DNA from 3 places in the Streptomyces sp. BBFR51 genome. Region 1 is predicted to be linked to each of the others. Evidence: riboswitches for the same ligand, from Rfam matches in the RefSeq annotation. Region 1 holds a riboswitch; each other region holds the start of a gene.
What was found. Region 1 has a riboswitch for cyclic di-AMP ahead of ACGH7X_RS23915 (NlpC/P60 family protein). Riboswitches for the same ligand answer to the same signal wherever they lie in the genome.

Region 1 (3,265 bases):
GCCGCGGAAGGCGTAGATCGACTGGTCGGCGTCGCCCACCACGCACAGCTCGGCGGGCGGGACCTCGGCCTCGGGCGGCACGTCGACGGGGTGCTCGGAGGTGCCGACCAGCTCGCGGACCAGGGAGTACTGGGCGTGGTTGGTGTCCTGGTACTCGTCGACCAGGACGTGCCGGAAGCGACGGTGGTAGTGCTCGGCTACGTCCGGGAAGGCGCGGAGCAGGTTGACCGTCGTCATGATCAGGTCGTCGAAGTCGAGGGCGTTGGCCTCGCGCAGCCGCGACTGGTAGAGCGCGTAGGCCTGGGCGACGGTCTTCTCGAACCCGTCGGCGGCCTGGGCGGCGAAGTCCTCCTCGTCGATCAGCTCGTTCTTCAGATTGCTGATCTTGGCGCTGAAGGACTTGGGCGGGAAGCGCTTGGGGTCCAGGTCGAGATCCCGGCACACCAGCGCCATCAGGCGCTTGGAGTCGGCCGCGTCGTAGATCGAGAACGACGACGTGAAGCCCAGCCTCTTCGACTCGCGGCGCAGGATGCGGACGCACGCGCTGTGGAAGGTCATCACCCACATCGCGTTCGCGCGCGGGCCGACGAGCTGCTCGACGCGCTCCTTCATCTCGCCCGCGGCCTTGTTGGTGAAGGTGATCGCGAGGATCTGGCCCGGGTGGACGCTCCGCTCGGCCAGCAGGTGGGCGATGCGGTGGGTGAGCACGCGGGTCTTGCCGGAGCCGGCACCGGCCACGATGAGCAGCGGGGAGCCGGAGTGGACGACGGCGGCCCGCTGGTTCTCGTTCAGCCCGTCCAAAAGCGCCGCGGCGTCCAGGGCGGGGCGCGGGGCGCCGTCGCGGTAGTGGGTGTCCCGGTCCGGCGGCGCGTCGAACTTCCCGCCGAACAGATCGTGCGGAACCGGCTCCGGTCCGTGATCGTCCTCGGGTGGCGGCGGGGGTTCCTCCTCGCGACCCCGGGGGGTCTGGAGGCTCGCCAGGAAGTTGTCGTCAAAGAGGCTGCTCATCGCTCTCCGAGTCTAGGGCGCCCCACCGACAACCCGGCGCCACCCCGGAAAATCGCCGGTATCCCGGTGCCGGACACGCCCTGCGACGGGTCATGACACGAAGAGTGACACGAGCGACGCCCCCGCCCGAGGTCACACCCAAGGTCACGAAAATGTATCGGGCATATCACCCACCAACCTTCACAGCGGCCACACGAGTTGGCTACGGTGCGGGCAGGCCGCACGACCCCCACCGGCGAACCTCGCCGGGCCGCGCGGCCTCCGCCGAGTCCGGCGTGCCCGCATGGCATCCGGAGCCGGGGACCCAACCGAGAACTTGGGGTGAATCGGCCGCCCGGCCCTCGACGAGGACGGGACCGCCGTAGGGCAACCCTTCCGTGCCACACCGCCCGAACCCGACAGCTAACCCGGTAGGCGGAGCATTGGAAGGAGTCGCCTCCCTTGGCGTCGCACCGCAAGTCGCGTCCCTCCGGTACACGCGTCGCAGGCATACGGACCCCGGCCATCGCCACGGCGGCCCTCACCTCCGTCGCCCTGCTGTCCCAGACGGCCAACGCCGCGCCGTCGGACGACCGGCCGAGCCTCGAAGAGGTGGAGAAGAAAGTCGACGACCTGTACCGCCAGGCGGGGTCGGCGACCGAGAAGTACAACGCGGCCAAGGAGAAGACCTCCAAGCAGCGGGGGCGCGTCGACACGCTCCTCGACGACGTGGCCAAGCGCACCCAGAAGCTCAACGACGCGCGCGAGGAGCTGGGTTCCTTCGCCTCCGCCCAGTACCGCACGGGTGCGGCGGTCCCGGAGACCGCGACCCTTCTGCTCGCGGACTCGCCGCAGGACTACTTCGACCAGAACCAGCTGATGAGCCGGCTCACCGGCCGCCAGAAGACCGCCGTCGACGACTACGTCACGCAGCAGTCCGAGACGATGCAGAAGCGCCGGGAGGCCACCGAGAGCCTCGAGACGCTCACCGACTCGCAGAACGACCTGAAGACGGCCAAGTCGACCGTCCAGAAGAAGCTCGCCACCGCGCGGGAGCTGCTGTCGGAGCTGACCGCCGAGGAGAAGGCCCGGCTCGCGGCGATCGAGAAGAAGAAGCAGGCGGAGGCCGCGCGCAAGGCGGCGGAGCTGGCGAAGCAGCAACAGGCGCAGCAGGAGGCGGAGCGCCAACGGCAGGAGGAGGCCGCCCAGCAGCAGGAGAGCGGCACCGGTTCGTCGGAATCCTCGGGATCGTCGACGCCGGACACCTCGAACGGCACCAAGGCCGAGAAGGCGATCGCCTTCGCCCGCGCCCAGATCGGCAAGCCGTACGTCTGGGGCGCCACGGGCCCCGGCTCCTACGACTGCTCGGGCCTGACCCAGGCCGCCTGGAAGGCCGCCGGCGTGACCCTGCCGCGCGTCACCTACGACCAGGTCGACGCCGGCACGACCGTCTCCGTCTCCCAGGCACAACCCGGTGACCTGGTCTTCTTCTACGACGACATCAGCCACGTCGGCCTCTACATCGGCGACGGCATGATGATCCACGCGCCGAAGCCGGGCGCGTACGTCCGCGAGGAGTCGATCTTCTACGACGGCGAGTCGTCGATCTACAGCGTGGTGCGCCCGGCCTGACCCAGGTGGGTCTCAGGGCCTGCCCGGCGGATCATGCCGCAGACGCGGGGTCCGGCACGCACTCCCCCACTGCCTTAAGGGCGTGGGAGGGGCCCCCAGGCGTTGCCGTCGGTCGCCGACTCCCCCACGCTCGGCTTCGCTCGCGGGGGGGGACCCCCATCGCGTCGGCTCCCTCCTCCGCCTTGCAGCCGCACGCACCGGACCCCGCTCACCGGCGCTGATCAGATGCCGTGTCTTTCCTGCGACCTGATCCGCCGGGCAGGCCCTAGCATCGGCGCATGTCTTCGGCCACCTCTCCCCACGCCCTGCGCGCCTGGTGGGCGCAGCGTCCGCCGGCGGCCGGGGCCGCGGTGATGGCGACCGGCATCGTGTCGGTCGCCCTGCATCTGACGGGCCGCGAGGTCCTGTCCCGGATCGCCCTGGTCCTGGCCTGTGCCGCCTGGCTGACGCTGGCGACGAACTTCGTCTACCTGCTGCTGGTCGAGCGCGCGCAGTGGCTGACGCGGGCGGGCACGCCGGGCGCGCTCACCGCCGTCGCCGCGACGACCGTGCTCGGCACCCGCTTCTCGCTGCTCGGCTCGTCACCCCTGGCGGCGGTGCTGCTGACGCTGGCGGCGCTGCTGTGGCCGTGGCTGCTGGTCCTGGT
Region 2 (3,265 bases), 2.2 Mb from region 1:
AGCGACCACAGGTCGAGCACCGGACAGCCGTACCGGTCGGCGATGGCACGCACGTGCCCGTTGTACGTGGCGATCTTGCCGCGCAGATGCTTGAGGACGGGCACGCCACGGGTGTCGAACCCGGTGGTCACCAGTACGGTGCCGGCCGCCGCGGTCAGCGCGGCCACCGCCAGTTCGAACCGCTGGGCCACCTCGTCCGGGTCGGTCCCGGGCCGGATGATGTCGTTGCCGCCCGCCGCGAACGAGACCAGGTCCGGGGCGAGTGCAACGACCCCGGGGACCTGTTCCGCCACGATCTGGTCGAGCAGCCTGCCGCGCACGGCGAGGTTGGTGTACGTGAAGTCGCCCTCGGGGCGCCGGTCCGCGAGCAGTACGGCGAGTCGGTCGGCCCAGCCGACGAACGCCCCGTCGGGGCCGGAATCGCCGACGCCCTCGGTGAAGCTGTCCCCCACCGCCACGTACGACCCGATCACTGCTCTGCTGTCACTCTTCGAATCGTCTGCCACATCGGCCCATGATTCACCGTGGAATGTGACCTACGCGACCGTAGGAAGGGATTGACGGGCGGTGAGAAAAGCCACGCCTAAAGTGTTCGTCAATTCCGGAATACACCGAAGGCCGGACCCGGGGATCGGGGTCCGGCCTTCGGTGGCGCGGGGACCGCGCCGAAACGCCGTCAGGTCGTCAGCTCGTCAGCGCTTGTCGGCGCTCGTCAGACGGAGACGCCGTGCGAGCGCAGGAACGCGATCGGGTCGACGTCCGAGCCGTAGTCCGGCGTGGTGCGGATCTCGAAGTGCAGGTGCGGGCCGGTCACGTTGCCGGTGGCACCCGAGAGGCCGACCTGCTGGCCCGCCGTCACCGACTGGCCGGCGGAGACGGAGAGCGAGGAGAGGTGGGCGTACTGGGCGTAGTGGCCGTCGGAGAGCTGGATGACGACCTGGTTGCCGTACGCGCCGCCCCAGCCGGCGGAGACGACGGTGCCCGCGCCGACGGCCTTGAGCGAGGTGCCGGTCGGGACGACGAAGTCCGTGCCGGTGTGGTAGCCGCTGGACCACATGCTGCCGGACTGGTGGTACGGGGTACCGACGGTGCCGCCCGCGACGGGGGAGGTGTAGCCGCTGCTGCTGTCGGCGGACTGGGTGCCGGTGTCCGAGGAGCCGGCGGAGTCCGAGGAGGAGGCCTTGTCGGCGTCCGTCGACTTCTCGGACGACTGGGAGGCGGACTTCTCGGCCTTGGCGGGCTTCTCGGCGGCCGGCTTCTCCGACTTGGCGGAGGAGGGGGCCGAGGACTCGGCGGCCTGGCCGCCGATCGAGAGCTTCAGGCCGGGGTGGATCAGCGACGGGTCGGAGCCGACGGCCTCGCGGTTGTCCGAGTAGAGCTTCTTCCAGCCGCCGTCCACGTCCTGGTCGTCGGCGATCTTCGAAAGGTAGTCACCGCTCTTCACGGTGTACGTCCGCGAATCCGAGTTCTTCTCTGAAGCGCTCGCGGCGGACTTCTTGGCCGACGTCGCAATGGACTGCACGGCCTGCTCGGAAACGGAGTGGGCGGGGGCGGCGTTGGCCCCGGCGGCACCCATCAGCGGGAGCGCGAGCGCGGCCCCACCGGTTCCGGCGACGGCGATGGTGCGGGTCAGGCGCATGGCCCTGGTACGGCGGTGCTTACCCTTCGCGGGCATGGCGAATTCCTCTCCGGCGCCTGCGAGGTGAGCTGTCGGGTGCGGGCTGGAGATGCCCGGCCGCGCCGAAACGCGGCTTTACCCCAAGCCGTTCCGGGAACCGGAACAGGCAGTTGTACCTGTGGGTCCCCCGCTCCTGCCGTGTACGGGTGGTGGATGAGTGCGGGCTCCGGTCGGCGGCAGGATTAGGCGTCCGTCCGGATCGGTGGTGAACGTAAGGGACCAAGACGCACGTGGACAAGCGAGGGGTTCCGTCGACCGGTGTTCCGATTGATCCTTTGAGGGAAAACCCGGTAACCCTGCGTCGATTTCCGCGGCACTCTTTTCCCTAAAGGCCCTTGAGAAGCAGCTGAATTACGTGAACATGACGGGCAACGCACGGTCACGGATATGACGCTGCTCACGCGCCGCTTCCCCACCTACCGCCATTTCAGGCCCAGTTGTCATCAAGACACCAATTCGGACAGAAGGCTCTTATCATCTCGCAATACCTCTTTTGAAAGCGCCTTTCGGGCACAGGTGATGCCGTATCGTCGAGTGGTGCCCGCAGGCGAGCAGCGTCGGCGGCGCTCAGTGGGAGGAGCCCCTGTGACGCAGCAGGTCCCGTCGACCGAACCCGAGCTGACCGGTGTGCGCAACTTCCGGGACGTGGGCGGACTGCCGACCGTGGACGGGCGGCGGGTGCGGCAGGGGGTGCTGTTCCGCAGCGGCCACCTGGCGCACGCCACCGGGGAGGACGCCGCGTTCCTGGCCTCGCTGGGCCTGCACACGATCTTCGACTTCCGCAACGCGGCCGACCAGAAGCTCGACGGTCCGGACGTCGAGCTGCCGGGCGTGCGCAATGTGAACCTGCCGCTGAGCGATCCGGCCGACGGCGCCGAGTTCTGGAAGATGGTCCGCGACGGGGACCTCGACCAGCTGCGCGAGATCCTGGCCGGTGACAAGGGCGCCGACCGGATGATCGGCTCCTACCGCATGATCGTCAAGGAGCGCACGGCGGAGCACTCCCGGATCCTGCACGCGCTCGCCGAGGACAGCGTCCCCGCGCTGATGCACTGCGCCGCCGGCAAGGACCGCGCCGGACTGTCGATCGCGATCACCCTGCTCGCGCTGGGCGTCGAGCGCGACGCCGTCGTCGAGGACTACCTGAAGTCGAACGCCGCGCACCGCCGCTACAAGGTGCGCCGCAGCGGCACCACCGCCTCGGCCTACTCCCCCGAGGTCATGGAGCTGCTCAGCCCCCTGTTCGACGCGCGCGCCGAGTACCTGGCGGCGGCCTTCGAGACCGTCGAGGAGACGTGGGGCGGGGTCGACGCCTACCTGGAGAAGGGCCTGGGGCTCGCCCCCGAAACCCGGGAGCGGCTGCGCGAGCGGATGCTGGACTGAGCCACCCGCTCGCGGACGGCGCTACTTGGCCCCCACCTCGAACAGCAGGTAGAGGAAGCCGCCGAAGACGTGCCCCAGCGCGATGTAGATGAGCAGTCGCACCCACAGGGCGCGCGGGAACTTCTCCTGCATGGTGCTCATGGCATCTCTCCGGGGGTCGGCCCGAGGCACAGGGTGGCCGTCGGGCTCTGCAGCAGGGTGTGG
Region 3 (3,265 bases), 1.1 Mb from region 1:
GCTGGCCGTCCTCGGCCTCGGCGCCCAGGGAGGCGAGGAGATCGTCCTCACCTCCGACGCCGAGGGCGCGGAAGCCGCCCTGGACCGGCTGGCCAAGCTGGTCGCCGAGGGGCTCGAGGAGCTTCCCGAGACCGTCTGACGGACAGCGGAATCGAAAGGCCCGCCCGGACCCACCGGGCGGGCCTTTCGCTTTCCCGATCCGCTTTCCCGATCCGATTGCCCGTTTCTTTGCGGCAGCAGAAAAGGCTCCTTGCGGGCAGCAGAAAAAGGGCCCCGAATTTCCTCCTCTCTGTATACGGCACCCTTGTTAATGGCGCAGGCTCGGCATGTTTACGGGACGTTGCGATTTCCTCACACGGTCCGGCCGCCCGCCGTCGGAGGCGAATCGCAGCCGGTGCGCCGGCGCCGACCGTTCGGTGTGCAGCGTCATGAGCGCCCGCGCGCGATCGCCGTCGCCCCGGGCCACCGCGTCGACGATCGCCCCGTGCTCGGCCCAGTACTCCACCGGCCCGGCCGGCACCTCGACGACGTACATCCAGGCGATCTTGTGCCGCAGCTGGGTCAGCAGCGCGGTCAGCGAGGGGCTGCCGGCCGCCTGGGCGAGGGTCTCGTGGAACCAGCCGCCCAGGGAGCGCAGGTCCTCGAAGGTGCCCTGCCTGGCGCGCTCCTGCCCCAGCCTGACCAGTCCGCGCAACACCTTGAGGTGGGCCTCGGTGCGCCGCCGGGCGGCCCGGGAGGCGCCGAGGGGCTCCAGGAGCGTGCGCGTCTCCAGCAGGTCGGCGGCCTCCTGCTCGGTCGGTTCCGCCACGCACGCGCCCGCGTGCCGCCGGGTCACCACGAAGCCCTCGGCCTCCAGGGTGCGCAGGGCCTCGCGGACGGGGACGCGGGAGACGCCGTAGCGGCGGGCGAGGAGTTCCTCCGTGAGCCGGCTCCCGCGCCCGTGGACGCCCGCGACGATGTCGTCCCGGATCGCCGTACACACCGAATGCGCCGGAATACGCATGCCCGACCTCCGCCTTAATCCCCGTGAAACGTCGACGATTGACGCGTGTTCAGCGACTCTAGGCCAATCAAGCGGATATTCCGACGGCGGGACGGATTTCGTGGATGCCTTTCGGACATGGGGCACCCCCGCCGGAGGACGGAATGCGAAAGCCCCGGCTCGGGAAGCCGGGGCTCTCGGGTGCGCGACGTCCGTGCCGTGACGTCCGTGCCGGGACGTCGGCGTCAGACGTCCACGCCGTGGGAGCGGAGGTAGGCGACGGGGTCCATGTCCGAGCCGTAATCGGGGCTCGTACGGGCCTCGAAGTGCAGGTGCGGTCCGGTGACGTTGCCGGTGGCGCCGGAGAGGCCGATCTGCTGACCGGGCTCGACCGACTGGCCGACCGAGACACCGATGGACGACAGGTGCCCGTACTGCGTGTACGTGCCGTCGTGCATCTTGATCACGACCTGGTTGCCGTACGCCCCGCCCCAGCCGGCCTCGACGACGGTGCCGACGCCGACCGCGTGCACGGAGGTGCCGCTGGAGGCGTGGAAGTCGATGCCGGTGTGGCTGCCGGAGGACCACAGGGAGCTGCCGGCCTGGTACGCGGTGGAGACGTAGGAGGCGGTGATCGGCGCGACGAAGGTGTTGAGGCGCTTGCGCTCCGCCTCCCGCGCGGCGCGCTCCTTGGCCTCGCGCGCCTCCTTGGCCGCCTCGGCCGCCCGCTCGCGGGCCGCCTCCTGGGCCGCCTCGCGGGCCGCGGCGTCCACGGCGGCCTGCTCCTGGGCGACGGCCTGGGCGTCGATCTCGTCGGCTATGGAGTCGCCGATGGTGATGACCGGGGTGATTCCGCTCTGCTCCACCGCGGGCTCGGCGGCGAGCGCCGGAGCCGCGAGGGTGCCGACGACGCCGGTGGTGGCGAGGGCCGCGACACCCGCCGCGCGGGCGGTGGTGCGGTGCACCCGGCCGGTACGGCGGTGCTTCCCGGTGGCGCGCGTGAACGCCATGTAGAGGCTGGTCCTTTCCTTCCCTCTCGCCTACCGGGTTAGCTGACGGGTTCGGAGGTGGAAGGTCTCCTACGGACACCCTCGCCGTGCGCGCGGGCGTCCGATTCACCCCAGGGACTGCGTTGGGTCCCCGGCTCCCCTGGCTCGCGCCGTACGGGGACTCGGCGATGACTGTCCGGTGCCGCGGGTGCGGCGCACTGCCTGACGAACAGCCCGGACGAAGCTAAACGGGGCTGTCTTCAATCCTCAAACGCAACAGGGTTTTTGTAGCGCACGCCACAGGGCAGACAGGCAGCCACTCCCCCAATTCGGACAAACGGTGGCCCTGGTGACACTCCGGTCACCAGGGCCACCGCGCGCGCGTGCCGCTACTCGGCCGCGACCACGGTGACTTCACCGATGCCGAGGGCCTCGACGGGCTCCTTGATCTGCGCCGCGTCACCGACGAGGACGGTCACCAGGCGGTCCACCGGGAAGGCGTTCACGACCGCCGCCGTGGCCTCCACAGTGCCCGTGGCGGCGAGTTGACGGTAGAGCGTCGCCTGGAAGTCGTCGGACAGGTGCTGCTCGACCTGGTCGGCCAGGGTGCTCGCCACGGCCGCCGCCGTCTCGTACTTCAGGGGTGCGACGCCCACCAGGTTCTGCACGGCCACGTCGCGCTCGGCGTCGGTGAGCCCTTCCGCGGCGAGCTTGCGCAGCACCGTCCACAGGTCGTCGAGGGCGGGACCGGTGTTGGGGGTGTCGACGGAGCCGCTGATGGCGAGCATGGCGGCGCCCGTACCGTCCGGCGCGGAACGCAGGACCTGCCCGAACGCCCGTACGCCGTAGGTGTAGCCCTTCTCCTCGCGCAGGACGCGGTCCAGACGCGAGGTGAGGGTGCCGCCGAGACAGTAGGTGCCGAGCACCTGCGCGGGCCACACGCGGTCGTGCCGGTCGGCGCCGGTGCGGCCGATCAGCAGCTGGGTCTGGACGGCGCCGGGGCGGTCCACGATGACGACCCGGCCCCTGTCGTCGGCGGTCACCGGCGGCACGGGGCGCGGCTCGGCGGACGAGCCGGTCCACGCGCCCAGGGTGTCGCCGAGGAGCGCGTTGAGGTCGACGCCGGTGAGGTCGCCGACGACCACGGCGGTGGCCGTGGCGGGACGGACGTGCCTCTCGTAGAAGGCGCGCACGGCCGCGGCGTCGATGCTCGCGACGGTCTCCTCGGAGCCCTGGCGCGGGCGCGACATGCGCGACTGCACCGGGAACAGCTCCTTGGAGAGTTCCTTGGCGG

Region 2: linked by a shared signal. The riboswitch ahead of ACGH7X_RS33470 (peptidoglycan DD-metalloendopeptidase family protein) and the one ahead of ACGH7X_RS23915 (NlpC/P60 family protein) in region 1 are both predicted to bind cyclic di-AMP.
Region 3: linked by a shared signal. The riboswitch ahead of ACGH7X_RS29000 (M23 family metallopeptidase) and the one ahead of ACGH7X_RS23915 (NlpC/P60 family protein) in region 1 are both predicted to bind cyclic di-AMP.

What each region holds. Positions count from the first base shown of each region.
Region 1 is NZ_CP172448.1:5,197,266-5,200,530, reverse strand. Features, by position in the region: gene pcrA (DNA helicase PcrA) at 1-1,008, opposite strand, end outside; cyclic di-AMP (ydaO/yuaA leader) riboswitch at 1,261-1,442, shown strand; gene ACGH7X_RS23915 (NlpC/P60 family protein) at 1,450-2,619, shown strand; gene ACGH7X_RS23910 (tellurite resistance/C4-dicarboxylate transporter family protein) at 2,898-3,265, shown strand, end outside.
Region 2 is NZ_CP172448.1:7,378,506-7,381,770, reverse strand. Features, by position in the region: gene ACGH7X_RS33475 (SGNH/GDSL hydrolase family protein) at 1-473, opposite strand, end outside; gene ACGH7X_RS33470 (peptidoglycan DD-metalloendopeptidase family protein) at 713-1,675, opposite strand; cyclic di-AMP (ydaO/yuaA leader) riboswitch at 1,680-1,837, opposite strand; gene ACGH7X_RS33465 (tyrosine-protein phosphatase) at 2,264-3,061, shown strand; gene ACGH7X_RS33460 (DUF6126 family protein) at 3,083-3,202, opposite strand; gene ACGH7X_RS33455 (helix-turn-helix domain-containing protein) at 3,199-3,265, opposite strand, start outside.
Region 3 is NZ_CP172448.1:6,343,032-6,346,296, reverse strand. Features, by position in the region: gene ACGH7X_RS29010 (HPr family phosphocarrier protein) at 1-139, shown strand, start outside; gene ACGH7X_RS29005 (GntR family transcriptional regulator) at 308-1,003, opposite strand; gene ACGH7X_RS29000 (M23 family metallopeptidase) at 1,228-1,992, opposite strand; cyclic di-AMP (ydaO/yuaA leader) riboswitch at 2,005-2,169, opposite strand; gene ACGH7X_RS28995 (M16 family metallopeptidase) at 2,361-3,265, opposite strand, start outside.